2 regions of the Micromonospora sp. NPDC005161 genome follow, and region 1 is predicted to be linked to the other one. Evidence: riboswitches for the same ligand, from Rfam matches in the RefSeq annotation. Region 1 holds a riboswitch; the other holds the start of a gene.

The links. A riboswitch is a leader RNA that binds a small molecule or an ion and turns the genes downstream of it on or off. The one in region 1 is predicted to bind cyclic di-AMP.
Region 2: another riboswitch for cyclic di-AMP. It lies ahead of ACWD5O_RS26390 (coiled-coil domain-containing protein); the one in region 1 lies ahead of ACWD5O_RS27845 (LysM peptidoglycan-binding domain-containing protein).

The regions. Positions count from the first base shown of each region.
Region 1 is NZ_JBSFYQ010000036.1:23,076-37,471, forward strand. It holds gene htpG (molecular chaperone HtpG) at 1-771, shown strand, start outside; gene ACWD5O_RS27835 (hypothetical protein) at 1,037-1,180, opposite strand; gene ACWD5O_RS27840 (hypothetical protein) at 1,599-2,765, shown strand; cyclic di-AMP (ydaO/yuaA leader) riboswitch at 3,147-3,318, shown strand; gene ACWD5O_RS27845 (LysM peptidoglycan-binding domain-containing protein) at 3,320-3,967, shown strand; gene ACWD5O_RS27850 (hypothetical protein) at 4,037-4,384, opposite strand; gene dinB (DNA polymerase IV) at 4,492-5,679, opposite strand; gene ACWD5O_RS27860 (GNAT family N-acetyltransferase) at 5,725-6,249, opposite strand; gene ACWD5O_RS27865 (GNAT family N-acetyltransferase) at 6,246-6,764, opposite strand; gene ACWD5O_RS27870 (glutamate synthase-related protein) at 6,822-8,387, opposite strand; gene ACWD5O_RS27875 (VOC family protein) at 8,449-8,862, opposite strand; gene ACWD5O_RS27880 (RNA-guided endonuclease TnpB family protein) at 8,880-10,286, opposite strand; gene ACWD5O_RS27885 (peptidoglycan recognition protein family protein) at 10,516-11,646, opposite strand; gene ACWD5O_RS27890 (response regulator) at 11,802-12,419, opposite strand; gene ACWD5O_RS27895 (sensor histidine kinase) at 12,473-13,594, opposite strand; gene ACWD5O_RS27900 (hypothetical protein) at 13,678-14,271, opposite strand.
Region 2 is NZ_JBSFYQ010000032.1:57,709-72,104, forward strand. It holds gene ACWD5O_RS26345 (complex I subunit 4 family protein) at 1-608, opposite strand, end outside; gene ACWD5O_RS26350 (proton-conducting transporter transmembrane domain-containing protein) at 612-2,552, opposite strand; gene ACWD5O_RS26355 (NADH-quinone oxidoreductase subunit NuoK) at 2,549-2,851, opposite strand; gene ACWD5O_RS26360 (NADH-quinone oxidoreductase subunit J) at 2,848-3,411, opposite strand; gene ACWD5O_RS26365 (complex I subunit 1 family protein) at 3,414-4,283, opposite strand; gene ACWD5O_RS26370 (hypothetical protein) at 4,348-5,034, opposite strand; gene ACWD5O_RS26375 (hypothetical protein) at 5,062-5,349, shown strand; gene ACWD5O_RS26380 (hypothetical protein) at 5,446-5,763, shown strand; gene ACWD5O_RS26385 (NADH-quinone oxidoreductase subunit A) at 5,880-6,224, opposite strand; cyclic di-AMP (ydaO/yuaA leader) riboswitch at 6,730-6,874, shown strand; gene ACWD5O_RS26390 (coiled-coil domain-containing protein) at 6,879-7,898, shown strand; gene ACWD5O_RS26395 (glycoside hydrolase family 3 N-terminal domain-containing protein) at 8,012-9,193, opposite strand; gene ACWD5O_RS26400 (NlpC/P60 family protein) at 9,427-10,410, opposite strand; gene ACWD5O_RS26405 (C40 family peptidase) at 11,032-12,504, shown strand; gene ACWD5O_RS26410 (TetR/AcrR family transcriptional regulator) at 12,876-13,463, opposite strand; gene ACWD5O_RS26415 (MFS transporter) at 13,559-14,396, shown strand, end outside.

The sequences.
Region 1 (14,396 bases):
TGGACCGAGTTCGGCGCGGTGGTCAAGGAAGGGTTGATCGACGACACCGACAACCGCGACACCCTGCTGGAGATCCTGTCGGTGGCCTCCACCCACGACCCGGCCGAGCCCACCGACCTGGCCGGCTACGTGGCACGGATGAAGGACGGCCAGAGCGACATCTGGTGCGCCACCGGCGACTCCCGAGCCACCATCGAGAACTCCCCGCACCTGGAGGCGTTCCAGGCCAAGGGCCACGAGGTGCTGCTGCTCACCGACCCGGTCGACGAGGTGTGGGTCGAGCGGGTCGGCGAGTACGACGGCCGTCCGCTGCGGTCGATCGCCAAGGGTGAGGTCGACCTGGACACCGACGAGGAGAAGCAGCAGGCCGAGGCCGAGCGCGAGCAGCAGCGACAGGAGTTCGCCGGGCTGCTCGACTGGCTCGGCACCACCCTTGCGGACAGCGTCCGGGAGGTCCGCCTGTCGTCGCGGCTGACCACCTCACCGGCCTGCGTCGTCGGCGACGCGCACGATCTCACCCCGACCCTGGAGAAGATGTACCGGGCGATGGGGCACGAGGTCCCGTCGACGAAGCGGATCCTGGAGATCAATCCCGGGCACCCGCTCGTTGCCGGGCTGCGCAAGGCCCACGAGCAGAGCGGGAGCTCCGAGGCGCTGACCGAGACGGCCGAGCTGCTGTACGGGCTGGCGGTGCTCGCCGAGGGTGGCGAGCTGGCCGACCCGGCCCGATTCACCCGGGCCCTCGCTGACCGGCTGGCCCGCACCCTGTAGCCGGAGGGGGACTGATCCTTTCGTCGGATGGGGCGGCATCGCTTTCTGGATCATGCAGCGTCTGCAGGTAGCCACAAGCTTCACTACTCCGATGGCCGCGCCGAGCCCACCCGACGCCGCTGATCCAGATCACGGCGCTGCCCGAGGAGCAGACGGACAACGTCTACGACGCGTCGAGGTCGGCGGAGTACGCGCATCCGGCGGTGGCCGGGTCGGCAACTGACGCGGCCATGGCATTCATCCAACGCTCCGTTCGCGTGCGGCGTCAGTGACGCTTGGGCGGCGCGACGGAGTGGGTGGCGATCTGGCGGCCCCGTGTGTCGTAGGCGACCGCCTTGGTGCTGGTGGTGCCGATGGCGACGCCGACCACCACGCCCCGGGATCCGCCCGAGCCGGCCACGACGCTCACCCCCTCGCACCGGACCGGCGGGCCGCCACCCGGCTGCGGGTGACGTTACCGAGGCAGCCGGCACCCCGTACGGCGATTACAGGCCTCGGCCGTTACGGAAGGGCTGGGAAAAGTGCGGCGATAGTCGTTGGGATTCGCAAATAGCGCTGACCTCCTCGATTGTGTTACATCGTGGAATCCGGGCAGCGCTATTTCATGCTGCGCGTATTCGCGCTAACGGGACAGATTGGCCAGTTTGGAGCGCTCCGCACCCGGCAGGGCTCCCGGAAAATTGCGACGGCAATATGCTCCCCGACGGGCCCCTTCCACTGTCAATAGACATAAGCAAATATCTCTTCCTCCATTCCGATCGACGTGCGAAGCGGGGTTCAGGAATGGGCTGCCGCAGGAGTGCGGATGCGCCACTATTGGGGGACACATGGCCGTCGTCGTAGTGCTAGATATCGATGAAACTCTGCGCGAGCAGCACAGCCTGACGATCGAAGTCCGCTCGGACGACGCCGGTGTGCCCGTCGCGGTGGCCGCGCTCCGGCAGGCTCTGCTCCGACTCGAAGCGACGGGAGCCGGCGGGGAGCGGGTGGGCCCGGCCGTCGTCTCGTCACCGATCGCCTTGCCCGGCGCGCAGCTCCTCGTGATCGACTTCGGCCCGATCCCCGCCGAGCATGTCCTCGCCATACCGGAGCTGCTGGCCCGGCAACTGCGCGATGCCGGTGTGCGCGACGCTCTGGTCTCGGTGGCCCGGCGCGGCCCGAGCCACGACATCGAGGAGTTCGGCGTGTCCGCCCGGGCCTACCTGCGCGGGCCACTCGGCGCGCCGTTCGGCGACGCCCCGTGCCAACTGCCCCCGCCCCTGCTGAACGTGGCGCTCGACTGGTTGCACGCCGAGCGCGGACCCGCGGACGAGCTGAGCGCGGTCGTGCTCGGCGTGCGGGTTCCGCTCACCGCCGAGGCGGCCGGCTCAGCCACCGCCACCGTACTGTCTACTCTGCCCACAGCCATCACGGTGACCCTGCTCGCCGGCGACCTCACCAACCGGCTGGTGGCCGCGACCGTCGGCGGCTACCACGACGTGCTACCGGCAGCGGCGCTCTCCGTCGCGCAGCCGCGCGCCGACCCTGCCGACGCTGGCGACCTGGCCGGGCCGATGCACCGGTTGCGCGACAAGCTGCACGCGCACAGCGGATTGCTGGCCTGGGCCGGAGTGGACGCCGAGCCGGACAGCCGTCGGGTGAGCACGCCACAGTGGTCGCAGCGGCTCCCGAGCGACGGAAAGCCGGTGACCCGGCGGCCCGGGGTGGAGATGCTCGCCGACGCGCTCATCCCCGACGCCATGTGGTACCAGATCCTCTCCGCCGGGCACCTCGACCGGCTCGGCGGCCTGCCACCCGGGGCGACGCCGCTGCCCGGCCATCGGGCCGAGTTGACTGTCGGGGACGCCGAGCAGTGGCTGCCGGGCCACCCCGACGCCCTCGCGGTTCTCGCCCGGGGCCGCGAGCTGCTCGCCGGCTGCCTGGTCGACGAGGCGCAGGCGTGTCAGATGACGGCCGCCCGGATTCGCCGTGCCACGCCGCCCGGCGGCCGTTGACCGCACCGGGCGGGACAGTCGGCGTACCAGGGGATGCGGCGAGCGGTGCGAAGTCGCCTGGTCGCCGCGACCACCCACCGCTCGTCTGGGCACGAACCGTCGGGACCAGCCGGATCGTCTACAGCGCCCTCGGTCACGACGTCCGGTCGTACGAGTCGCCGGGACACGTCGAACTGCTCGCCGGATCGTGGCCTGGCTCCAGCACGAGACCTGAAACGCCGGCCTGATCGGAAACGGTCCATGGTGGTCACTGCACACACTTCGATCGCCCGCAACCGCTGCGCGACTCGCCCCGCGCGGCCCGGTGAAGAAGTTCACAGGGGGTGGGCGACCGTCACCGACCGTGCCTAACGTCGGTCGGGTTCGCCAATGCGGACACCGCGACCGGCAACGCCAAATCCTGCCCCCGGTCGTCGGAACCCAGTCACCCGGGCAGGAGCGGGGGACCCAACGTTCCTCGGTGCACGTCACCTCGGGGTGAAGCCGCCACCGCGCGGCCGGGCTCCTCGGCCCGAACCCGACAGCTCACCTCGCCGGCGTGGAGGAAGCCTCACATGTCATCTGCACACACGCCCCGTCATCGACGGGTCACCACCCGCCGCGTCGCCGTCGGCACCCTGGCCGTCGGCGCTGTCACCGGCGCCGTCGCCCTCTTCGGCCCGGCCGCCCCGGCGCAGGCCGGGGTCAACTGGGACGCGATCGCCCAGTGCGAGTCCAGCGGCAACTGGCACATCAACACCGGCAACGGCTACTACGGCGGGTTGCAGTTCTCGCAGAGCACCTGGGCCGGCTACGGCGGCAAGAAGTACGCCGCCCGCGCCGACCTGGCCAGCCGCGGCGAGCAGATCGCGATCGCCGAGAAGGTGCTCGACGGGCAGGGCATCGGCGCCTGGCCGACCTGCGGCAAGAAGGGCGGCTCGTCGGGCGGCTCCGCCGCGAAGTCCGCGACGAGGAAGTCCGAGTCGACGTCCAAGCCCCGGGAGCGGTCGTCGCGCGGCGAGCAGCCGGCGACCCGCAACCACGAGCGCACCGCGCCTTCCACGGACGGCAGGACGTACCTGGTCAAGCCGGGCGACACCCTGTCCGAGATCGCCCAGGCCCATCAGGTGGCCGGCGGCTGGCAGGCCCTGTACGAGCGCAACCGTCATGTGGTCGGCGGCGACCCCGGTCTGATCTTCCCGGGTCAGCGGCTCGCCCTCTGACACACGACGCGCGGGCGCTCGACCGGACTCCGGCCGGGCGCCCGCGGGCGTGTCGAGAAGGGGTGGGCGTCAGGCGGCCGACACGGCGGCTTCGGGACGCGCCGACCAGGCCCGGCGCGCGGTCGGAACGCCCTCAGCGGGCCGGTCAGCGGATGCGGTTGTTTCCTCGCCCCGCGTCGGAGCGACTGTGGACGGTGTGCCGGCCGCACCACGGGCCAGCCGGAGCGACTGTTCAGCGGAGCTGCGGGCCGCGCACGGCCACGGCTGGCCGGCGCAGAGCAGGTTGCGGCAGGCGCCGTCCTCGTCCGGCTCATGTGCACTGAGCACGTCGATCGCGAGCTGCCAGAGCAGCGGGTCGGTCACGTCGCCGGGACGCTGCTCGCGCCGGCTCGGACGGTTGCTGGTGTCGTCGGACATGGTGGTCCCCCCTGGTCAGACTGATCTTCACTACGTGACCGCTGCGGCCGTCGCCAAACCCCTCGCCGCTGTGATGTTCGGCGCTTTCGCCCCGCCACCTGGTGCGGTCAGTCCGGCAGCAGCGGCATCTCGACGCCCGGATCACGGCCGAGCAGCACCGCGCGGGTGAGCGCCGCCGATCCGAACCGGTCGCGGACCGCGTCCACCGCGGCGTCCAGCTCGGCTCCCGGATCGTGGTGGAACGGCAGCTCCGGCTGGACCGGGTTGTCGTCCAGGTTGCCGACCGAGACGCCGATCAGCGTGACGCCCCGCCGGTCGATCTCGGGCAGGGCGGCCCCCAGCAGCGCCCGCGCGGCGGCGAGCAGCGGCGTGGTGTCCGCGGTCGCCTTGCGGACGGTGTGCGAGCGGGTGGCCCGGGTGTAGTCGCCGAAGCGCAGCCGCAGCATCACCGTGCGCCCGGACCGTCCGGCCGCCCGCATCCGCCGGGTGACCCGGTCGACCAGGCCGGCCAGGACGGCGTCCAGTTCCGCCGGCGCGTGTGGCGTACGGCTCAGCGCGTGCTGCGCGCCCATCGAGCCGCGTCGGCGGCCGACCAGCACGGCCCGGGGGTCGCGGTTGTGCGCCAGGGCGTGCAGGTGCCGGCCGGCGCCCGCGCCGAGTATTGACACCAGCGCCGCCTCGCCGAGCCGGGCCACCTCGCCGACGGTACGAATCCTCCGTTCCCGCAGCTTGGCCGCGGTGACCGGGCCGACGCCCCACAGCCGCTCCACCGGCAGCGGGTGCAGGAACGCCAGCTCCGCGTCGGGCGCGACGACCAGCAGGCCGTCCGGCTTCGCCACCCCGCTGGCCACCTTCGCCAGGAACTTCGTCCGGGCCACGCCCACGGTGATCGGCAGGTGGACCCGTTCGCGGACCTCCCGGCGCAGCCGCTCGGCGATGTCGGCCGGCGGCCCGACCAGCCGGCGCAGACCGCTCACGTCCAGGAACGCCTCGTCGATGGAGAGCCCCTCGACCAGTGGGGTGGTCTGTCGAAAGATCTCGAACACCGCCCGGCTGGCCGCCGTGTACGCCGACATCCGGGGCGGTACGACGATCGCGTCCGGGCAGAGCCGGCGCGCCTGCTGGCCGCCCATCGCGCTGCGTACGCCCCGCGCCTTCGCCTCGTAGCTGGCCGCCAGCACCACGCCGCCGCCGACGATCACCGGCCGCCCCCGCAGGCGCGGGTCGTCGCGCTGCTCGACCGACGCGTAGAAGGCGTCCAGGTCGGCGTGCAGGATGCTGGCCCCGGGCGACACGTACATATGTTCGCATGGCGTCCGCGATCACCACAGTGAGCTGCGCTAACAGGGCCGCCGGTCGCTGATTTCCCCGCCCGTTGGCAGCGTGTAGTGATGAAGTGACACGGCGCTGCCGTCCGGGGCGGTCCACTGCGCCGTGCTGGTGCCGGTGCACCGCCACCCGGTGCGCTCGTAGAGGGCGGTGGCCGCGGTGTCGCTGACAGCCACGTCGAGCAGCAGGTCCGTCCCGCGCTCGGCCGCCCACCGCCGGGCCCGGGTCAGCAGAGCAGCGCCCAGCCCGGTCCCGCGGGCGGTCGGCGACACGAAGAGGCGAGTCACCTCGGCGGTCGGCCGGGCGAGCGACCCGTCCGCCGGGTCGGGCAGCCGTTGCACCGCCACGTGCCCGACGATCGCCGAGTCGGCGTCGACGGCGACCCACGCGCGCGCCGGACGGGGCTCGCGTAGCCACTGGTGCGGGTCGGCGGGCCAGTTCAGCGGGTACCGGTCGGCCCCATGGACGAGGGCGAGCGCCGCCACGCATCCGTCGAGGTCGGTGGCGCGCCGCCGCCGGATCTGCGGTGCGGTCACAGCTCGTCGAACGGGCCGGCGTACCGGAACTCGCCCCGGATCGACCCCCGCCACGCGCTCAACGGGCGGGCCTGGAAGTACTGCGGGCCCCACGGCTGCGGCGGGGTGACGCCCAGCTCGACGGCCGGTCGAAACCCGAATCGCGGGTAGTAGTCGGGGTGGCCGAGCAGCACCACCAGCGGCTCGTCCCGGGCGTCGGCCGCGCCGAGCACCGCGTGCATCAGCGCCGAGCCGACCCCGCGCCGTTGCCGGTCGGGAAGCACGCCGAGCGGCCCCACGCCGAGGGCGACCGGCTGACCGGCCACCTGGGCGCGGGTGGCCACCACGTGCCCCACCACCTGCCCGTCCGGGTCGGTCGCCACCAGGGAGTACGCGGGCAGCCAGCCCTCGTCGGCGCGCAGCGCGTCGACCAGGGTCGCCTCGACCGGTACGCCACCGTCCGGCGCGGTGAAGGCGGCGGCGTGCACCGCGCGGATGGCGTCGACATCGGCGGGCGTCTCGCGTCTGATCAGCACCGCGCCACGATACGGGGCCCCCGGCGTCCGCCTCCAGGGGTTATCGGCGAGCGCCGGTCAGCCGACGGCGGTGGGGGAGGGCGTCGCGCTGCCGCCCTGCGGCGCCTCGGGTGCCATCAGCCGGACGATCTCCGCCCGGTCGGCCGGCGAGGGCCGGCCCCACTCCGGCCGGTAGCCGTACACCTCGTGCAGGGGAGTGGAGCCGGTGCGGCCGTCCAGGATCTCCACCGTGTCGGTGCCGATCAGGCCGGGGTGCTCCACGCCGCACGCCTCGGCAACCTTCACCAGGTCCCGGCGCAGCGTCCGCAGGTAGTTGGCCGCGCGCACCGACTTCAGCGTCGGGTCCAGCCCCCGGACCAGCCAGGCGTTCTGGGTCGCCACGCCGGTGGGACAGGTGTCGGTGTGGCACTTCTGCGCCTGGATGCAGCCGATCGACAGCATCGCCTCCCGACCCACGTTGACCAGGTCGCAGCCGAGCGCGAACGCCACGATGGCGTTGTCCGGCAGGCCGAGCTTGCCGCCGCCGACGAAGACCACCTGCTCGTGCAGGTCGTGCTCGGCGAAGACCTTGTACACCCGGGAGAAGCCCTGCTGGAACGGGAGCGACACCGAGTCCGTGAAGATCAGCGGCGCGGCGCCGGTGCCACCCTCGCCGCCGTCGATCGTCACGAAGTCGACGCCCCGGCCGGTGTCCCGCATCAGGGTGGCCAGCTCCTGCCAGAAGCCCAGGTCGCCGACCGCCGACTTGATGCCGACCGGCAGGCCCGTCTCGGCGGCCAGCAGCTCCACCCAGTCGAGCAGGCTGTCGCAGTCGGAGAACTCGGCGTGCCGGGAGGGGCTGACGCAGTCCTGACCGGCCGCAATGCCCCGGGTGGCGGCGATCTCGGCGGACACCTTCGCGCCGGGCAGCAGCCCGCCGAGGCTGGGCTTTGCGCCCTGGCTCAGCTTGATCTCCAGCGCTTTCACCGGCGCGCTGGCGACCAGATCCTTCAACCGGTCCAGGCTGAACCGGCCGTGCTCGTCCCGGCAGCCGAAATACGCCGTACCGAGCTGGAAGACCAGCTCACCACCGTGGCGGTGGTACGGCGACAGGCCACCCTCGCCGGTGTTCTGGAGGCAGCCGGCGAGCGCGGCACCCCGGTTCAGCGCCGCGACGGCGTTGCCGGAGAGCGAGCCGAAGCTCATCCCGGAGATGTTGACCACCGACTCCGGTCGGAACGCGCGGGCCCGCCCCCGGGCCGCGCCGAGCACCTTGGCGCAGGGCAGTCGCACGTCCTGCCCGGCGGCCGGCGTCGACGGCGGCACGGCCCGGCCGAAGGTACGGTGCTTGATGATCGGATAACCGGGGGTGTACTCGATGTCGTTGTCCGTGCCGAAGCCGAAGTAGTTGTTCTGCTGCTTCGCCGACGCGTACACCCAGCGGCGCTGGTCCCGGGTGAACGGCCGCTCCTCGTTGTTGCCGGCCACGATGTACTGCCGAAGCTCCGGCCCGACCGCCTCCAACAGGTATCGGGCGCGCCCGAGCACCGGGAAGTTGCGCAGCAGCGCGTGGTCGCGCTGGATCAGGTCCCGCGCGGCGAGCGCGGCGGCGACGGCGGGTACGGCTCGACGGGCCCATCTCATGCCCGGCACTCTTTCCGCCCGCGCCGTCGGCCAAACCGGCTGACCGGCGACGGTGCGCTGGTCAGGCCTGGGGCTGGGTGATGTTGACCATCCAGTGGATGCCGTACGGGTCGACGCACTGGCCGTACTCGTCGCCCCACATCTGCTTCTCCAGCGGGATGGTCACCGACCCGCTCGAGGAGAGCTGCGCCCAGTAGCCGCGCAGTTCGTCGGCGTCGTCGCCGCTGAGGCTGATCGCGATGTTGGTGCCGGGCACATGGTTCATCCCGGGCGCGGTGTCCGACGCCATCAGGGTGAACCCGTTGGGGGACTCCAGCCGCGCGTGCATGATCTGGTCGGACAGGCCCGGCTCCGTGCTGCCGAACTCGCCGAAGGTGTTCATCGTCATCTCGCCGCCGAACACGCGGTGGTAGAACTCCATCGCCGCACGGGCGGTGCCGGGGAAATTGAGGTACGGGTTGAGTCGCGTCTGCACAGCACCCTGCTTCCTTGTTAGTGCTCGTTGCTGAGCACGTCGGATGGTTCGCTCTCCGCCCGGTGTACCGGGCTGGAGTCCGGGAGCGGCAGTCTGCTCCGGTGGCGATCGGCCCGTGCCTGCACGATCTGCCTCACCGCGCGATGCGGGGTGTGCAGGGTGATGTCGGGGTCACCATGTCGTCGCAGGACGTTGACCGCGGCGTTCACGTCGGCCTGCCACACCACCCCGCACAGGGTGCAGTGAAGCCGATCCCCGGTGCGGCGGCCAAAGCAGCCGCAGCGGTGACAGACTTGTGAGGTGTAGGCGGCGTTGACGTGCACGAGCGCAGAACCTCTGCGCTCCGACACATTCTTCAGCGCCTGCGCGGTGACCCCCTTGGTCCACGCGGCGAGACGCCGGTTGGTGTTCCTGCCGAGTTGCTTGCGCCCGGTGAACGTCTTGGTCAGGTCTTCGGCGACCACGACGGCGGCCTTGTCCACTACCTGATGCACGGCGGTGAAGATCTCCGTGCGTACCCGCCCGCGGTGGCGTGCGGCCTGCCGGTTTCGCTTGATCGTGCCGAGGTTGTTCGTGGTGATCCGGTCGGCCTTCGCCTGGTCGCCGCGCCGGGCGGCGGTGTTGGCGATCGAACGCAGTTTCGCCCGGCGGCGGTTGCGTTCCTTGATCCGATCAGACTCGGCGGTCAACAACTGACCGAGGCGATCGCCGTGGTGGTTGCCATCGGAATCGGTCAGCGCCTCGGTGTAACCCTTGTCCACCCCCAGCGTCGCCGTGCCACACGGACGCTGTGAGGGTTTCATGGTGGCGGCGTCGATTTGGTAGTGGATCTCCACGCGGTCGCCGCGCAGGATCAGCCGCAGCGTGCCCGTCGGAGCGACGGTGGTGTTCAGTGGGATGCGGACCATCTGGCGTCGCACGAGGCCGGGCACGGCCAGCCACAGCCGCCTATCGCTGTCGGGTCGGGTGTGGTGCTGGTCGGCGCGCACCACGATCTGGTTGTGGGTGTGGTTGTGCCCGCGCCGCCGGTGTGAGCGGATCTGCCGCGACAGGTACGGATCGTCGACCCACCGGTCGGCCTTGAGTAGGCTGAACAGCCGCTTCTGCTCTGCCTGATCGCTGGTGCGGCGCCGAATGGCTCGGCGCACCTGCGTCTTTGCCGACTCTCGGGTCGCGGCGATGTCGGCCATTGCGTCGCGAACGGTTTCCTTCCACGCGTTCGCCAACACCCCGAACCGGTGGTGGATGGCCTCCGACAACCATCGGTCGCGAACCTCCCGGTCGGTCAGCCCAGCCCCGCCCGCCGACCCGTAGCGTTGCCACACCTCGCAGCGCACTTGGCCCAACCGCCGCGCCTGCTCGACCAGCGCGCAGTACTTCCCCGCATTCAGCCGATGCGAGTAGGCGATCCGGGTCGCCTTCACAACGACGCCTCGGCCAAGTCCGCCGCCTTGAGCTGCTCTTGATAGCGACGCAGACCGTGCAGGCGGCCTAAGAAGGTGTGCACGATAGATTCACGGCTCCTTGGTCCTGGTCGCCGTCATCGTCGCAGACCGGTGGAGGGCGAACAACGAGGCGCGCCGCGTTTCCGCTGGTGCCGGGCCCGGCGGCGGCACGGGTTCGCGCCCGCGCCGCCGCCGGTGCCCCAGAGGATCAGCGGTGCCGGAACGACTGGCGGACATTTCCGCCGACGATCGTGCACCACGTGCTCGTGCTGAGCTTGCCGTTGCGCGGCAGCCCGTGCAGCGCCTGCAGGTCCTTCACGGCGTCCCGGGTCGCGTGGTCGTACGCGCCGGTGACGGTGACGGCGTACCCCTTGGTGAAGAGCATCTCCTGCACCGCGGTCACCGGCAGGCCGCTGGCGTGCTGGTCCAGTTCGGGCGCGAGGGTCTCCCAGGTCGGCGTGGTGAGCGTGGCGTCCACGTCCACCGGGATGCCGTTGCGGGCCTGCCAGTCCTGCACGGCGGTCACGGTCGCGGCATCGAAGGTGCCGCTGACGGTCACCGGGTAGCCGCGGAAGGCGAGCAGGTACTGCACCACCCGGACCGACGGGGAGTTGACGAAGCGCCACAGGTCGGGCCAGCGGCGCGCCGGAACGTCGGCCAGATCGGTGCCGAGGGCGGCGAACACCCGCCGGCGCAGCTCCGGGAACTCGCGGTAGAAGGCGGCGCCGGGGCACTGCGTGGTGCGGAAGTCCCAGTGGCCGAAGATGTCGTGCGCGTGCAGCCCGTACTGCCGGCAGACGGCGACGCAGAGCTTGACCAGCGAGTCGGTCAGCGCCTTCGGCGGCGTCTCGGTGACGTAGGTGCCCTCGTTCTCGATCCCGATGGCCCGGCCGTTCTCGCCCGGGCAGTGCGCCGAGATCATCTGCCGGTCGCCGGCTTCGAGGCGCTCCAGGCTGCCCCGCCGACCCTCCAGCACGTAGCCGCCCCGGCTCACAGTGAAGTGCTGGCCGGTGTCGGACCAGCCGTTGCCGTCCATGTGCAGGTCCTGGCAGTCGTGGGCCAGCTTGACCGCCTGCTCCTGGGAGTAGTCGGTGACGTTCGGGAACGCCATGTGGTGCACGATGATCTTGTTGGTGGCGATGGCGCTGACCGACAGCGGGTCCTTCGGCGGGCGAGCCGCCCACTCGTCGCAGCTGATGATCCAGTCCAGGTCGGCGCCGGGGGCGGCCTGCGCGGCGCCCGGGAAGGCGAGTTCGCTCCCGACCACGGCGACCGTGGCCGCGCCGAGACCGGCCCGCAGCAGCGTCCGGCGGTCCACTTCGGAAGGGTCGACGTGCATGTTGTCTCCTCCTGCGGCCGGCGGTGAATGAAAAGTAGCTCCAATGGCCGCACGTTCTCCGGAGGATATTGCCAAAACTCGCCCGCGCGCTAGAGGTTCACCACCCCACGTCATCGCTCGGACCAACCCACTCGTGATGCGCACACCGGTCCGGCTCAGTTCTCGCCGGCGGTGATCAGGCCGGTCTCATAGGCGCAGATCACCGCCTGGGCACGGTCGCGCAGGCCGAGCTTGGTCAGCACATTGCTGACGTGGGTCTTCACGGTGTGCTCGCTCACCACCAGGGTCTGGGCGATCGTCGCGTTGGACAGGCCTCGGCCCAGCAGGTGCAGGGTCTCCCGTTCGCGGGTGGTGAGCACGTTGAGGCAGGCGTCGGGCGCGTCGGCCAGCCGGGTCGCACCGGGCCGGTGGCGGGCGGTGATGTCGGCGATGATCTGCCGAGTCACCGAGGGGGCCAGCAGCGAATCGCCGGAGGCCACGACCCGGACGGCGTGGACGAGGTCGTCGCGGCGCACGTCCTTGAGCAGGAAGCCGCTGGCACCGGCATAGAGCGCTTCGTAGATGTAATCGTCCTGGTCGAATGTGGTCAGCATGATCACTCGGCTGCCGGTGTCCGCGCAGATGCGACGGGCGGCCTCGATACCGTCCATCGTCGGCATTCGGATGTCCAGGAGTGCCACATCCGGCCGGTACTCCTGAACGGCGGTCACGGCCGCCTCGCCGTCACCGGCTTCGGCGACGACGGTAATGTCCGGCTGGGCGTCAAGGATCATGGCGAACCCGCTGCGCACAAGCTCCTGGTCGTCCGCGATCACCACCCGAATCGTCACGCCGGGAACGGTAGCCGAACCCCGACGGTGAACCCACGTCCACCTGCGTCCGGCCCGATTCTCGCCGTACCGCCGCAGGCGGTCGCGCGTTCCCGGATGCCGATGAGGCCGTGTCCGCCGCCCGGGCCGCCGGTTCCGGCACCGTCGTCGGTCACGGTGATCGTGAGGGCTTCGGGCGACCAGCCGAGGTGTACGTCGACCCTGCTGGCCGCCGCGTGCTTGACGGCATTGGTCAGGGCCTCCTGCACGATGCGGTACGCGGCCAGCTCCACGTCGGCCGACACCGGGCGCGGCTCGCCGGTCACCCGCAGGCTGGCCACCGGGACACCGTCGATCAGTGGCGGCAGCTGGGCCAGGGTGGGCTGCGGGCCGCGGGGTCCGGCCTCCGAGCGCAGCAGGCCGAGCATGCCGCGCAGCTGCACCATGGCGTCGCGGCCGGCGGCGGTGATCGCGTCGAACGCGGCCTCGGCCCGGTGCGGGGCCGTGCGCACCGCAACCGGCCCGGCCTCGGCCTGCACGATCATGAGGCTCACCGCGTGGGACAGCACGTCGTGCATCTCCCGGGCGATTCGGGCCCGCTCGCGCGCGGCGGCCCGATCGGCCTCGAACTCGCGCTCGCGCTCGGCCCGAAGTGCCCGGTCCTCCAGGGCGGTCGCGCGCTCCTGGCGGGCGTGGCTGAGCCGACCCAGGACGTACGCGGTGAAGAAGACCAGGAACGTGTAGAAGTACTCGCTCACGCGGTTCGTGTTGAACGCCACTCCTGCCGCCACACCGGGGAAGGTCGCGGCGAGTGCGCCCCAGCGCTGCCGGCGACCGCCGATTGCGGCGACCGTGTAGAGCGCGACCAACCCGCCGTACGCGAGGGGCTGCCCTGGCGCGTCCACCGCCTTGCCCGCGATCGTGGCCAGCGCGACCACCACCAACACGGTGAACGGCACCCGTCTGCGCCAGATCAGCGGGATCGCCGTACCCGCGGTGAGCAGGTACGCCAGCAGCCCCGGTGTGCCACCCGGCCGGGGAAGCACGAACGGCAGTGACACCGCGACGAGGACGAACACGGTGATCGCCGCATCCACCACGTACGGATTAGTGGTGCGTACGAAGCGGGCGAGCGACATCGCGACAGTATGCATAACCCCTGCCCCTCCCCAGGTGCAACCGATCCCCCCGCGGCCGGGGGGATCGGCTCCGGACTCTCCGCTCAGGCGAGAGCGGGCACCGGGTTCGCCGGGGTGGCGGCGGTGGTGCCGCGGGCCAGCGGGAGGAAGGAGACCAGCAACAGGACCGCGCCCAGCGGAATCAGGTCCTTGTCGATGAACGGCGTAGCGAGGTCGGCCAGCACCAGGCCCGGCGTCCACAGCTTGACCCGGCGCTGCACGGCGAGCAGGACGACCAGCACGAGCTGGCCGAGGTAGAAGGCGTAGGGCCCGAAGTCGTAGGCCAGCTGCGAGACACCCGGCAGAGTGCGTACCTGGTGGACGATCATGCTCATGCCGTAGTTGTCGGTGGCCAGAAAGCCGGCTGCGATGTCGATCGAGAACTGGGTGATCAGCGCCAGCGCGCCGAGGGTGCCGGCCGTGGCGCTCACCGTCGCCAGGACCCGGCCACCAGCCATGCGACGCATCTGCCAGAACGCGGAGATGAACGCGATGAGCGCGCCGATGAATGCGAGGTGCCCGATGGTCCAGGCCGGGCCGGGACCACGAAAGCCGTCCAGGCCGTCGACGAGACGGATGATCCCGTAGCCCATGACCAGGACCGGCGCGGCGATGAAAGCAGGGCGGGGGAACTTCATTGTGGTGTCTCCTCGGGGTGTTTGCGCCGTGTGTTCGACGCGATCGAGCCTGCCGTTTCGCCGCCCCGATGGGATCGCTCCGCCGGGCGATCTTGCCCGCACCCGGCACCTCCCTCGCACGCATG
Region 2 (14,396 bases), on a different contig from region 1:
CGGGCGGCCAGCGGGGTGGCGGCGGCGAGCGTCGGCATGTCGAAGGTGTGCGGGTCGGCGGCGACGTAGAGGCCGATGAAACCGACCAGCAATGCGAGCGACCCGAGGAAGGTGTACAGGAAGAACTTCAGCGCCGAGTGGGCGCGGTTGCCGTGTCCCCAGCCGGCGATGACGAAGTACATGCCGACGATGGACAGGTCGAAAAAGACGAAGAACAGGATCAGGTCGGCGGACACGAACAGGCCGAGGCTGACGGACTGCAGGAACAGAAACAACGCGGCCTGCCCTCGCGGCCGGTGCCGCTCGCGCAGCGCGTATACCGCGCAGGCCAGGAAGATCACCGCGGTCATCGCCACCAGCGGCAGTGACAGGCCGTCCACCCCGATGTGGTAGCTGCTGTTCACGCCCGGGATCCAATCCACCTGTTGGGCGAAGGCCAGCCCGCCGGCCGGTGGGGTGTCGTATCGCGCCCAGAGGATCACGATCAGGGCGAGGTCGACGGCGGTCACCGCGACCCAGGCCCAGCGTGCGAGCGTGTCACCCAGGCGGGGCACGGCGACCAGCGCCGCCGCAGCGGCCAGGGGCAAGAAGACGATCACACTGAGCACCAGTTACCCCAACACCACGACGACGACGACAGCGACGACGAGCACGACTACGGCCTGCCGGTAGTACTGGTGCAGCTGGCCGCTCTGCGGCCGACGCGCGAGCTGCCCCAGCCGGCGCATTGCGGAGGCGAGCGCCTCCACCGCACCGTCGAGCCAACGGTCGTCGACCCGGCCGGCACGCTGGGCGACGTGTACCACCCCGGTCGAGGCGAGCTCGACGCCCCGGTCAAGGATCCGGTCGTCGAACGGACCGGCGTGGCGGGACAGCTTCAGCACCGCCCCGGCTAGGCCCGTCACGGCCCGGTCCAGCACCCGGTCGTCGAAACGGGCCAGCGCCTCGGCGCAGCGCAGCGTCGGCCGGACGACCAGGACCCGTGCCGCGGTCTCCATCCCGAGCCAGCGCAGCGCCCACCGCGGCTCAGGAACCGGGCGGCGGGCGACCGCTAGGACGATGGCGAGGGCGATCGCCCCCGACACCGCCAGCTCGAGTAGCGAGATATGGAAGGCTCCTGGACGCCCAACTGCTGCCGCGACCGTCGCGCCAAGCGGTGGGAGAGCCAGCAGCCCGGAGTAGGCAGCGCCGACCGCGAGCACGACCAGCGGCACCTGCTCAAGGCCGCTGATCCGGCCGCTGCCCTTCTGCTCCCCGTGCTGGTGCGCGTCAACGTCGGCCTGCTCGTCGGCGGGCACCCGCTGCCAGATGATGACAAGCATCTTCCCGGCGTAGGCCGCCGACAGCGCCGACGCGGCCAGGCCCACGGCGTAGAGCCACGGCGATTGATCGAGGGTCCGGGCGAGGATGACGTCCTTGGTCGCCCACAGCGACAGCGGCGGGATCCCGGCCAGCGCGAGCGCGCCGACGGTGGCCGACCAGCCGACCACCCGCCACCGCGCCACGACTGCCCGTAGGCCGGCGAGTTGCTTGGTGCCAAGCGCGCTCAGCCACGCGCCGGCGGCGAGGAACAGCAGCGCCTTGGTGGCGGCGTGAGCGACCAGGTGGGCGGCGCCACCGGCAACCGCGCCAGCACCGGCGGCCAACACCACGAATCCGAGTTGGGCCGCGGTCGAGGCGGCGAGGAGTTGCTTGAGGTCGCGTTGGGCGACCGCTACCGCACCGAGCAGCAGCGCGGTAGCCGCGCCCACCCACATGGTCGTCGGAGCAGCCCAGCCGGTGACGGCGAGCAGCGGTTGCACTCGCAGCAGCAGGTAGCCACCCATGGCCACCATCGCCGCCGAGTGCAGCAGGGCGCTGACCGGGCTTGGGCCGGCCATCGCCCGGGACAGCCAGAACGACACCGGCAGCTGCGCGGCCTTACCGAGCGCCGCGGCCATGATCCCCGCGGCGGCCAGGTGCCGCCAGCCGGGGCTGCTGGCGGGTAGGTCGGCCAGGGCCAGACCGGCGCCGCCCGCGAGGGCCGCCCCAGCGGCGAGGTAGACGCCCAGGTCCGCGGCGCGGGTGGTGACGAACGCGGTCAGGCCGGCCGACACCCGGTCGGCGTCGCGCCACCAGAAGCCGATCAGGGCGTATGAAGCGGCACCCATGATCTCCCAGGCGAACAGCAGCGTCGGCAATGTGCCTGCGGTGACGGTAAGTGCCACGGATGCGGCGAACAGCAGCATCAGTCCGTGGAAACGGGCTTGGGAGCGGTGGATCTCGCCGGCAGCGGCGAGCAGCACGAGCAGGGTGACTACCGTCAGCATCGGCAGCACCACGGCGGCAAGCCCATCGACGGTGAGCCCGAAACGGGCGCCGGCCAGGAACGGCACCGACACGGCGGGCCTCGTGACCGCAACTACCAGCGACAGCACCACCGACGCCGAGGTGACGGCAAGCGAGGCCGGCGCGGCGGCCCGCTCGGCTCGCCTGGCCAGGGCCAGCAGTGTCCCCGCCACCGCCGGCACGGCGACAAGCGACCACAGCGCCGCCTGGCCGAGGGTGGTCATCGGGACAGGTCCGCAGCCATGTCGGTCATGTCCACGCGTCGTACCCGGTGCAACGCGGTCGCCACAGCGAAACCCATCGCCATCTCCACGGTCATCGCGACGATGATGACCAGCAACAGCACCTGTCCGGACGGGTCCGGGGCGAGGAACCACCAGAAGCCGGCGGCGGCGAGGATGAGCCCGTTGAGCATCAACTCGAGGCCCATCATGACCATGACCACCACCTGCTGGGACAGGGCGCCGTAGAGGCCGACGCTGAACAGCGCTGCGGCTACGAGCAACACGGTCTGCAGGGTCACCGCCCGACACCTCCCGGCTGCGGGTCGCGGGCGGGCCGACGGCGCAGGTCGTCGCCGAACCGGTCGTAGCGGCCGCGATGGGCGGCCAGCACGACACCGGCGACGATGGTGACTGCCATGACCATGCCAACAGCGGCCATGACCAGCATCTTGGGGCTCATCAACTCCTCCCCCAACGCCGCCGTGACGTCGTCCGGCGCAGTTCCGCGGCGCGCCGGCCAGGGCTCGAGGAGAACCCCCGTAGCCAGCAGGACGAACACTGCGATCGACACAGCCAGGGCGTGGCGTTTGTCGTGGACCATGCTCATCGGCATCAGCGCCGGGTTCATGCCCATGAACATGACCATGTAGACGGCCATGATGGCCATCTCCATGATCATCATGAGGATCGTCACCACACCGACGTAGTTCTGCTGTAGGAGCAGTACCTGCAGGCCGACGCAGATGAAGGAGACGGCGAGGGAGTAGCTCGCTCGGGCCATCGAGTTCACGATGAACACGGCCGCCCCGGCGAGCACAGCGATAACCGCCAGTGCCCAGAACGCCACGTGGGTGATCATGGTCAGCTCCTACCGAGGGCGATGCCGGCGACGAGTAGGTCCTGCAGCAGCACGGCGGGCAGTAACACGACCCAGCCGACTTCCATGAACAGGTCCGGTCGCGCCGCCGGGAGGTGGCGGCGCAGCCACACGAACGCGGCGAGCAGGGCGAGGGTTTTGACCAGCACCCACATCCAGGCGGGCAGCAGCGGACCGGCGCCGCCGCCGAGGAACATCGGCACCGCGAACGCCGCACCGGCGGCCAGCAGGGCATACCGGCCGCTGAGGAACAGCAGCCGGTCAACACCCGACAACTCCACGCCAACCCCACCGGCTACGTCAGGGCCCAAGGCCGGGGAGAATGGCCCCCAGACGGCTATGGCCAACACGCCCATACAAAAGACGAGGAATGCCACCGGCATCCACACCACGAACCACAGACCTTGTTGGGCGGCCGCGATCGTGCCGACATTCAGGCTCGACGCGGCCACCGCCGGCGCTACCAGCGCGAACATCAGCGGCAGCTCGTAGCCGAGTCCGTGAGCCAGGAAGCGGTAACCGCCGACCAGTGAGTGCGCCGAGTTGGCGCCCCAACCGGTCAGCCACACAAACGCCCACGCCAGGACGTCCATGGCGTTGAACCACACCACCCCGACGTCGAGGTCGAACAAGGTCCAATCGCCTAACGGCACGACGGTGATGATCATCATGGCCATCACCAGTAGGCCGGCGCCACCGATGCGCCACAGCAGGGTATCCGCGGCGACGGTGACACGGCGCCGCTGCCGCATCAGCCGGGCCACCTCGCCGATTGGGCGGGTCAGGCCGGTACGGACATCAGCGCCGGCGGCTCGGGCGGACAGAGCACCGTTGAGGACCGCGGCGGCGAGCATGAGCAGACCCAGGAGACCGGCCGCTGCCAGCGCCCAGAGCGGGGCTACGACCGTCACGGACGGGTCAGACACGGCTCACCTCGCGGTCCGCCGTCAACGCGTCCAGGTCGAGACTGGCGACGATGAGCCGCGCGGTGGCGAGGTCCCAGCCCCGCACGAGATCGGCTACCGCCTCGATCAGCACCGCCGGCCGCTCGTGCGCTGGTTGACCGTCCGCCTGGGCTAGTCCCTGGGCGGCGCGATCCAGCATGCTCAGCAGCCGGTCCCGAGTATCACCGCGAAGGTGCTCGGGAAGGTGCCACCGCGCCAGGTCCTGCTCGGTGAGGGGACCGAGACGTCGCATGGACCATCGCAATAGCCACGAGCGTCGCGCCATCCGCGTCAACCGACGCAGCTGCTGCGACGCGTGCGCGGTACCGTCGGCGCGCAGCACGGCGTCGCGGACACGGCGGGCACGGGACGCGGCGTCGTCGAAGCCCGCCAACGCCAACAGGCCCGCGGCGTTGTCGCACCGACGAGCCGCGAAAAGGTGCACGCTGCTGATCCGAGCGTCGGTCACGGGAGCGGACGGACCGGCATCGATGAGACTGGCTTCCGCGTCGAGGATGACGTCGCCCTGAAGGGTGCATCGCAGGACCAGACCCGCGGGCCAGTGCGCGAGCACGGGACCCAGCCGTGCGTGCAGGACGTCCAACTCCAGGCCGTCACGGTCCTCGGCGCCGCTGGCGAGCGGGATACCGGCCGGAGCCATGTTCATCTCCCCGTGTCCCATGCCGGCGTGGCCGGTGTGCTCGCCACCGCCCGCGGCATCGTGCGCCATGTCGCGGCCGTCGCCGCCGTGACCCATGCCATGGTGGCCACGCTGCGGGGTGCGGTGGTCGTCGTCAGGCTCCGTGCTGCGGCCATCGTCGTGCTGCGGGCGGTGGCTGCCGTGGCCCATCGCGTCGTGACCCGTGTGCCCAACGGCGTCGTGCTCGTGTCCACCCGCAGGCCTACCCTGCTCGCCGGGCCTCTGACAGGATTGGCCCGCTCCCCCGTGATGCTGCGGGTCCGCGGAACCATCTGATAGGCCTTCGCCGGCGTGGTGGCCGTGCTCGGCAACGCCGCGCTGGTCCCTACTCTCATGCCGTTGCGCGTCTTGGGGTCGGGCCACGTTCACCCGGTGGGTGGCATGTTCGTTGCCGCGATCTTCCGCGTGCTGCCCATACGCGCCCTGGTGCTCGGTCGGGTGATCTTCATGGCGCGCCTCCGCACCGCGGCCGTCTCGGCGATCGCGGCTGTCCGTCTGTTGCCGATCGCTGTCGCGCAGGCCCGCTTCGGCGGCGTCAAGCGCGTTGCGCACGGCGTCCGGGGAGTCGATGTCGACACGGCCCCTCGGTCCGGGAAGCTGGCTCCACAGTCGGTGCGCCACCTCGGACAGCTCCGGGCCTGGTGCGCCGCAGACGGCCAGGACATCGGCGTCCGCTGGGGACTGGGCTAAGCGCCATCCTCGCTCGAGGATGTGGCGCTCGACCGCGGCTCGTGTGAGCCAGTGCCCGGGTGCCTCTATCAGCAGCACATGCGCGTGGCGGGTCACGAGCTCGGCCCATGTGCTGTTCAGACCCACCGCAGGGCCCCCTCGCGCCACGCCCACAGCACCGCGATGAAAGCGCTGCCGAGGAAGATGAACATCTCGACGATGGCCGTGATCCCGAGCTCGGCGACCACGACCGCCCAGGGGTACATGAACAACATCTCAACGTCGAACGCGAGAAACAGCAGGGTCGCCAGGTACCACCTCACGTGGTAACGCGAGAGGGCGTGTTCCTCGGGGGGCCAGCCGGATTGGAACGGCAGGCTGGTCAGCGGCGCTGACGCGATCGCGACGGCGCGATGAGCCAAGTACAGCCCGGCCACGATCACCACAGCCACAAGTGCCATGCCCGCCGCGCCTGCGTACATTGCCGCTCCCGTCGTTCACGCCCGGATGCGCGTCGCTCCTCGGGCGCTGCCGGTCCTGGTCCCGCTGCCCGTCCCCGTCGTCTCGATCCTTCCGCCACGGCCGGTCTCCAGGGCGGACCTCGGCGAGGATCCACCGTCCGCGCACCCGCGGCGCCAGCGGCTGACGCCGGAGACCGTCGCCGCGCACCGGTGGGCCTGCATACTCTCCGGCGCCTCCCCCCGATAGGGAACCTCTGCCATCCTCTTCTACTATCGCCGAATAGTAAGAGAGGCATCCGAAGGTCGCGGCGCGGCGAGCCGGCGAGTGGCGACGAAAGCGTCCACCTCAGTGCGATCCCGGCCGCGCCTCACCACATCAACGGGGACCTCGGCGAGGCGTCACCTCAGCTGCGGTGGAGAGGGCATGGCCGGTTACAGACTGCCTTCGATTGGCTGCCTCAATCCGTTTCTGACCCTAGATCCGTCGGCCTACTCCGCGGTTGCCTCACTGCCAGTCACCGCCGACAACGCGCAACAGCGTAGGCATGGCCCCCTCATCGCCGGGCGGCGAGCCGGGGACCGGAGTCACTGGCGTGAAGCCGCTCCAGCGGTAGGGGTTAATTCCGCTCCGAACCCCTGAGCTAACCCGGTCCGCGTTTCACGGAAGGGAACACTGTGACGGCACCCCTGCGCCGCTGGTTGACACCTGTGGTGGCCGTACTCGCTGCCCTGACGGTCCTGGCCGGACCGGTGCCAGCGTTCGCCGCCCCCTCCACGCCCACCCCTTCAGGGCACGAGGAAGACGACGAACCTCGGTTGCTCAGCGACGTCATCGAGTCGCGCAACCGCGACTACAGCAAGGCCAAGGCCAATCTGGCGAAATCCCAGAAACGCCAGTTGGAACTCGCGATGGAGGGGAAGCGGGCGCAGGGCGAGTTGGATGCCCTGGCGCCCCAGGTCAGCCAGATTGCCGCGCAGTCCTACCGAACCGGCCGCATCGGTGCGGTCGCGATGCTGCTGGACAACAACAGTCCCGACTCATTCGTCCAGCGAGCCGGGGCTCTCGATGAGCTCAGCATGATCAACGCAGCGCGGTTGGCCGAGGTGAACGCGGTCAAGAACCGGGCCGAGCAGGCGAGGCCGGCACTCGACGCCGAGGTGCGCAAGCAGCAGAAGTTCACGAACGACATGGCGCGGCAGAAACGGGAGGCGGAGAAGGCCCTCTCGCTCGTCGGAGGTCAGGGCTTCACCGGAGGTCTGGTGTCGGCTACGTCGCCGGTGGCCCGGATCGCCCCCGGCCGCACGTCCGACGGGGACTGGCGGCCCGAGTCGTGCTCGGAGAAGGACCTCACCACCTCCGGCTGCGTCACCCCCCGAGCACTGCACATGTACAAGGAGGTCAAGCGGGCCGGCTTCAACCGGTTCGTCGGCTGCTACCGCTCCGGCGGCCCCTGGGAGCATCCCAAAGGCCGGGCCTGCGACTGGTCGCTGCAAAAGAGCGGCTTCCGGTCCTGGTACAACAACGACACGCGCATGTATGGCAACAATCTTGCCGCGTTCCTCCTGCGCAACGCCGACCGCCTGGGTATTTACTACGTGATCTGGAACCGCCAGATCTGGTTCCCGGCTACCGGTTGGAAGTCCTACAGCGGACCCTCCAATCATACGGACCACGTCCCCGTGTCGCTGCTATAGCAGCCGCCTGACTGGCCCGGCCAACTAGATTTCACCGGTCTGGTGACGGCCTGCCGTGTCGGGCGCCGGGGCAGTGACGCTGCGTACCTACTTGCTGCCCTGACGCGGGACGGTCAGCGTTTCGGGCGGAGGGCGTCAACCCGGACGACGGACTGGTCAATGTGCGCCTCGGTGAGCTGGCCGCGGCGAACAAGAGCAGCCACGGTGTCGAGAGTCTTGTCGAAGATTTCTGGGTCGTATACCTGCTGGTTGGCGAAGACAAGTAGGTCGACACCCGCCTGCAGCGCCAGGTGGGCCGCCTCCGCGGACCCGTAGCGGCGGGTGATGGCAACGGCCTGCATGTCGTCGCTGACCACTGGTCCCTGCCAACCGAGTTCGCCGCGGAGCAGGCCCGTCACGACTGGTCGTGACAGCGACGCGGGCCGGTTCGGGTCTAACTGTGTGTTGAGCACGTGGGCGGCCATCACGGAGTCCGCAAGTCCGGCCTGGATGAGTCGTCGGAACGGCTCCAGCTCGATGGGCTGCCAGGTGGAGCTGACGTCGACGACCTCAAAGTCGGTGTTACCGGCGGCGCTGCCCGATCCTGGGAAGTGCTTGAGGGTGGTCTTTACACCGGCGGCGCGATGAACCTGGATCTCCTCGGTGGCGTTGGTGACGACGATGTCAGGATTGGCGGAGAAGCTACGGCCGAGTTTTCCAATCGCCCGGCTTTCGGGATTGACGTTCAGGTCCACGACTGGCGTGTAGTTGAGGTTGACCCCGATCTGCGTCAGGCTGGCGACGAGGCTGCGCGCCCATTCGCGTGTCACCGTCGCCGAGTTCTCGCCGCCGATCTCCGCCTGTGACTTGATCGCGGGAAACCCGTTGCCCGGGTTGAGCCGGGTGGTTCGGCCCCCTTCCTGGTCGATCGACACGATGAGCCGTCCCGGCGAGGCGGTCTTCAGGTCCTTGATGAGCGCGGTGACCTGCCGTGGTGACCGGATGTTGCGCTCAGAATCGGTTTCCAGGTCCCGGTCGAACAGGATCACTCCGCCGAGGCCGGCCCTGACCGCCCTGACGATCCAGTCGTTCTGATTCGCGCGGTCACCGCGGAAGCCCACCACGAGCAGGCTGGCGATTTTGCGCCGCAGCGCTGCCTCATCTGTCCGCCCGGTGGTAGGTCGAGCGGTCCGGGTGGTCGGCGGCGGTGTTGGCGCGGTGGCTTGGCTGGCCCCCTGGCAGGCGGTCAATGCGGCCACGGCGGCCGAGCCGGCTCCCGTGAGCAGAAACCGGCGAGGCAGACGGAGCTGGTTCACATCCGCACAGTAGGGGCCACCAATTCCCGACCATGAGCGAACGCGAAAGAGTCACTCGTTCGATGCTCTCGGGCGTCCGTCGGCAACCCCTGCGCCGCCGCGAGTCCGTCCGCCGTCCCACCCGGATCAGGCGCAGCACCTTCAGTCCAGCAGGCAAGCCCTACGCTCGGTCAGCGTCGACAGGGGTTGAGGTCCTACCACCGGTGCCACGAGTAGAGCCGTGCAGGCGCAGGTCAAGGACGGCGGGCGCCCATGTACGGCATGGTTTCCATGCGCGCCATTTTCACCGGTACCCCCGCCCTCGATGCATGAACGATCAGCCCGTTGCCCACGTACATGCCCACGTGATGGAGGTCGCTGTAAAAGAAGACCAGGTCACCAGGTCGCAGGTCAGCGCGGGCTATCGGGGTTCCTTCACGCCACTGCGCCCCGGTGAAGTGGGTCAGAGACACCCCCGCCGCCTTCCACGCGTACTGCGTCAGGCCAGAGCAGTCGAAGCTCGACGGCCCGTCGGCGCCCCAGACGTAAGGCTTTCCGATCTGTGCGCAAGCGGTTCGCACTGCGGTGCCGGCTGCTCCGCCGATGTAGACGGCGGGACACGCGCCGATTCGCAGTGCACCACCAGAGCTGCCACCGCCGGCGGCTTGAGCTCGTAGGCGTTCCAGCCGGTCCACCTCGGCCTGGATGACCTTCCTCCGCTGCGCCAGCTCGGCGTCCAGACGTTTCTGCTTGGCGACAAGTGCCTCAACCTGGGCGCGCTGCGCGGCGAGGTCATCACGCAGCTTCACGACGTCGGCGATCTTCGCCGCATCGGACCGCGCCACGTAATTGAGCAGCGCCAGTCGGTCCGCCAACATTTGAGGGGAGGTGCTGGACAAGACAGCGTTGACCGCCGAGGCCGGAGGGGTCCGATACTGCCGCGCTGCCATGTCACCGATCTGCCCCAGTGACATCTCCACACGCAGCTGCAGCGGCTGAAGGCGTTCACCGAGCTGCTTCGATTTCTTCTGGTTCGCGAGGAGCTCGCTGTGCACCTTGTTGTAATGCTCGATGACGGGTTCGAGCTTCTCCCACGCCTGGTCCAGCTGCTTCTCTACCTCGGCAGGGGATGGAACCGCGAGCGCGGGGGATGTGAAGGGCGCGAGCAAGCTGACCGCCACAACCACTGCCGCAGCCGCGAGGCCGTTACGCATTCTGCGTTCAAGTCGCAACAACACGTTTCTGGTACCTCTCGCTGAAACAGCCGCGCCAGCATCACAGGGCGTGACGGCAGGTCGGTGGACAGCGATGGACGGTACCCTGATCCACGAACGCCGTCTACTACCTCGGTGTAGTAATCGGCTCAGGCGTCGTGTCAGCAGGACAGAGCCGCAGCAGCTACAGGCGCTTCGACACGTCGCCTATCCGGCGACCGAACAGGCTTCTGAATGGCCGCATCCCGGCTAACCGGCGCAGGGCAGATCGGACCGTTGACGCCCTGCTTGGGGCGGAGAATGGGTGTCGTTCGAAAAGCTCGGAACACGTCTGCGCTTCGTGTCCGGGGCCCCCTCAGGATCCTAGGGGTGCCGCGACGACCGCGGTCAACGCCGCGGCGCGCCGCCGGCAACAAGCGGCGCTACCCGTGAGCCAGGCACGGCGGGGCCTGATCGTCCTGTTGGGATGCCGGATCGGCCAACCACGGCGCCTGGGGCAAGGGTCAAGGGGTGGTGATCTCCCCTGTGGTCGAACTACTATCGCCGACTAGTAGGTGCGCGACAGGGTCGGTAACCCCCGTGCCGATCCTGTCGCGCACCGCTTCACGTCCGCGCGGTCTACTGACACCCGTTCTTAGGAGCGACATGGCGAAGAGGCACAAGGCCCGGCCGACGAGGCGACCGGGGGCAAGCCTGGCAGTCCTTCGCCCCGTCCTCTGGTCGGCGCTGCTCACCGCGGTGGCCACCACGGCCATCACCGTGCCGGCCTACGCGAATCCGCCCCTGCCCAACGCCATTCCTGACACGGGCGCCAGGCCGGTTCCCTCCAGCCCCGTCCAACTACCCGGCGGCGGCGCCGTTGCACCGCCCACCCTGGGAGCGACGACACCGACCGGCTTGGGACCGTTCGCTGCCCAGATCCTGGCCAAGGAGACCGAGGTAGCCACCCTCGGCGAGCAGCTTCTGACGCTCCAACAGGAGCAGACCCGGACCGAAACCGCGTCGCAGGAGACCGAGCGGCAGCTACAGGTCACGCGGGCCGCGCTGCTGAAGGCGCAGCAGAACCTCGGCCCCACCGCCGCTGAGGCGATGAAGCGAGCGGCCGAGTTGCCGCCGGGCGAGGTCGGCTCCCATCTGCAGGATCTCGGCGCCCTCCTACGCATTCAGAAGGGGCAGCAGCGCGCCGGCGACTCCCAAGGGAGCGCCCGTGACCTGCTGCGCGTGCAAGCGACGGAGCAGCAAGCAATCGCCGCGCACAGCGCCGCGTCGACCGCCGCTCAGGCCGCGCGCGCGACCTACACGACGGCAGAGGCGACCTTCAAGAGGCGGCAAGCCGAGCTGCTGGACCTTCGGCGGCGCAATACCGGCAAGATCGAAGCGCTCGAGCGGCAGCGTGACGCCGCCGAGCGGCAGCTACGTCCGAACACCACTGACGGTGAGAGCGTCGCTGGGATGGTCGCGAACCCTCGCGCTCTCGCGGCGGTCCGGTTCGCTCGGGCCCAACTCGGCAAGCCCTACGAGTGGGGGGCTGAGGGACCCAATCGCTACGACTGCTCCGGGCTTGTCTCTGCGTACCGATCGCAGGGCGCCGACTTTGACCAGCTGCCGCGCGTGTCGCGGGATCAGTACAACGCCACTCATGGTCGCACCGTTGACCGCAGCATGCTGCTCGCCGGCGATCTGGTCGTCTTCGCCTCGGGCTCTAGCTGGACCACGATCCACCACATGGGCATGTACATCGGCGACGGCAAGATGGTCCAGGCGCCCACCACCGGCGATGTAGTCAAGATTTCCTCCGTCTGGTGGTCACGCTTCTACGCCGCAACACGGGTGATCCCGGCGGTCCCCGCGCCCACCACGTCGCCTTCGGCACCGCCGCCCATGGCCACGCCCAGGCCCACTCCGTCACCCAGCCCCACTGCGTCACCCAGCCCCACTGCGTCGCCCAGGCCCACTCCCACGCCTACTCGACCCCGCCCCACCCCGACGCCTACCGGCCCCGAGCCGACCCCGACCACACCCAGCCCTACCCGCTCACCGACGCCGTCGACCTCTCCGTCGACCAGCAGTCCAACCCCCACCACCCCGACCCCGAGCGCGTCAACGACTAGGCCCTAGACCTCGTCCGCAAAGTGTCGGCGCGAGTGGCGCTTGGTCGGCTGCGGCAACCAGGGCCCGGGTGCCCGCCAGGACACGGTCGACGACCCGACTCGGCCGCCGCTGGCGGCGCCGAGGTGCCTTCCGTGCAACGCGTCGGGACCGGCTGGCCGATGGGGCGCAGCCGCCGAGCTTCGATGAGTTGCGCCTTCAGCAACCCCCAGTCACCGTCGAAGCCCTTGCCGCGAGGAGCCGACCGGCGGGGTGGGTGCCTATGCCCCCGCCATCGGAAGGAGTTGGGCGTCGACGGGAGCTGCTCTGCCGAGTGGTGTGGCCGGCGGCGCCGCGGTCCGGCGCGGGCGCTGGCAATGCCTGGCCCCGGCGAATCTTCGTCAGGCGCCAGCTTTTGTGTAGGCGGCCAGGATCGTCTCGGAGATGAATTGGGCGGCGTCTGCGCTTTCCAGTCGCCCCTTGGCGACGTCGATGGCCGCGCCGTGGATGACGTGGTGCAGGACGCTGGTCAGCCAACTGGCTGGGAGATCGGCTCGGAAGGCCCCTTCTGACTGGCCGCGGCGGATCAGGTCGTCAACGCGCTGGGCAGGTTCGGCGTGGAGTTCTTGCACCCGTCCGGGCGGCAACGTCGTCTGTGCCGCTTCGAGAACGGCGGTCGCCTGGGCGACCAGCAGCCAGCTGGATCTGATCAGGGCGTCTAGGGCCTCACGGGGGTCGCCGGTCAGGTCGAGCGTCTGCAGGACGTGTTCCCCATCGGCTATAGCTCGGGTCAGCGCGGCGTCGACCAGGGCCTCTCGGGAGGGAAAGTGCCCGTAGAGCGTCACTCGGCCTACCCCTGCCGTTTTCGCGATCTCGCTCACGCTCGCGTCCGCGTTGCGGCTCAGGCAGGCCACGGCCGCGTCCAGGATCTTCGCGACGTTCTGCTTGGCGTCGGCTCGGAGGGTCGGCTTCGCCGGGGGGTGAGACATGCAACTTCCTCAACTCGAACAGCGCTGTTCGGGTTATGGTATCTCTCCCACAACTCGAACACCCCTGTTCGACTTACGGAAGGAGGCCGGCCGTCATGGCCCAACCCGTGACCGTCACCACCACATCCCCGCATCCCCACCCGCAGCGCTGGAAGATCCTGGGACTCGTCGGGGTCGCGCAACTGATGCTCATCCTGGACGTCACCGTTGTCGCGATCGCCCTGCCGCACATAGGCGCAGATCTTGGCCTGGAGCGGGAGGCCCTCACCTGGGTGGTCAGCGGCTACACCCTCGCCTTCGGCGGACTGCTGCTGCTCGGCGGGCGCGCCGCCGACCTGTTCGGCGCCCGACGCCTGGTCCTCGCCGGGCTCCTGCTCTTCATCGCCGCGTCCCTCACCGCCGGACTCGCGAATAACGGTCCTATGCTGCTAGGCGGTCGCGTCGCACAAGGCTTGGCCGCGGCGATCCTCTCCCCCGCCGCGCTGTCCCTGGTCGTCACCATCTTCGACGGCGAGGAGCGCAACAAAGCCCTCGGAATCTGGTCGGCGCTGGGCGGCGGCGGCGCGGCCCTCGGGGTCCTCCTCGGCGGCCTGCTGACCGCCGGGCCCGGCTGGCCCTGGGTGTTCTTCATCAACGTTCCCGTCGGACTTGTCCTCCTGCTTACCCTCCGCATTCAGCTTCCGCCGCAGCCTCGGCCGATCGGGGACGGTCGGCTCGATGTGCCGGGCGCGGTGCTGGTAACAGCCGCTACCGGGTCCCTGATCTACGCCCTGATCCAGGCCGGAGACCGAGGCTGGGGCACGCCGGTCACCCTGATCCTGCTGGGCACGGCAGTGGCTCTCTACGCAGCGTTCGTCGCCCGCCAGCGCCTCGCCGCCAGCCCACTGATGGATGTCCGACTTCTATTGCGTCGACCCGTCGCAGCCGGAACGC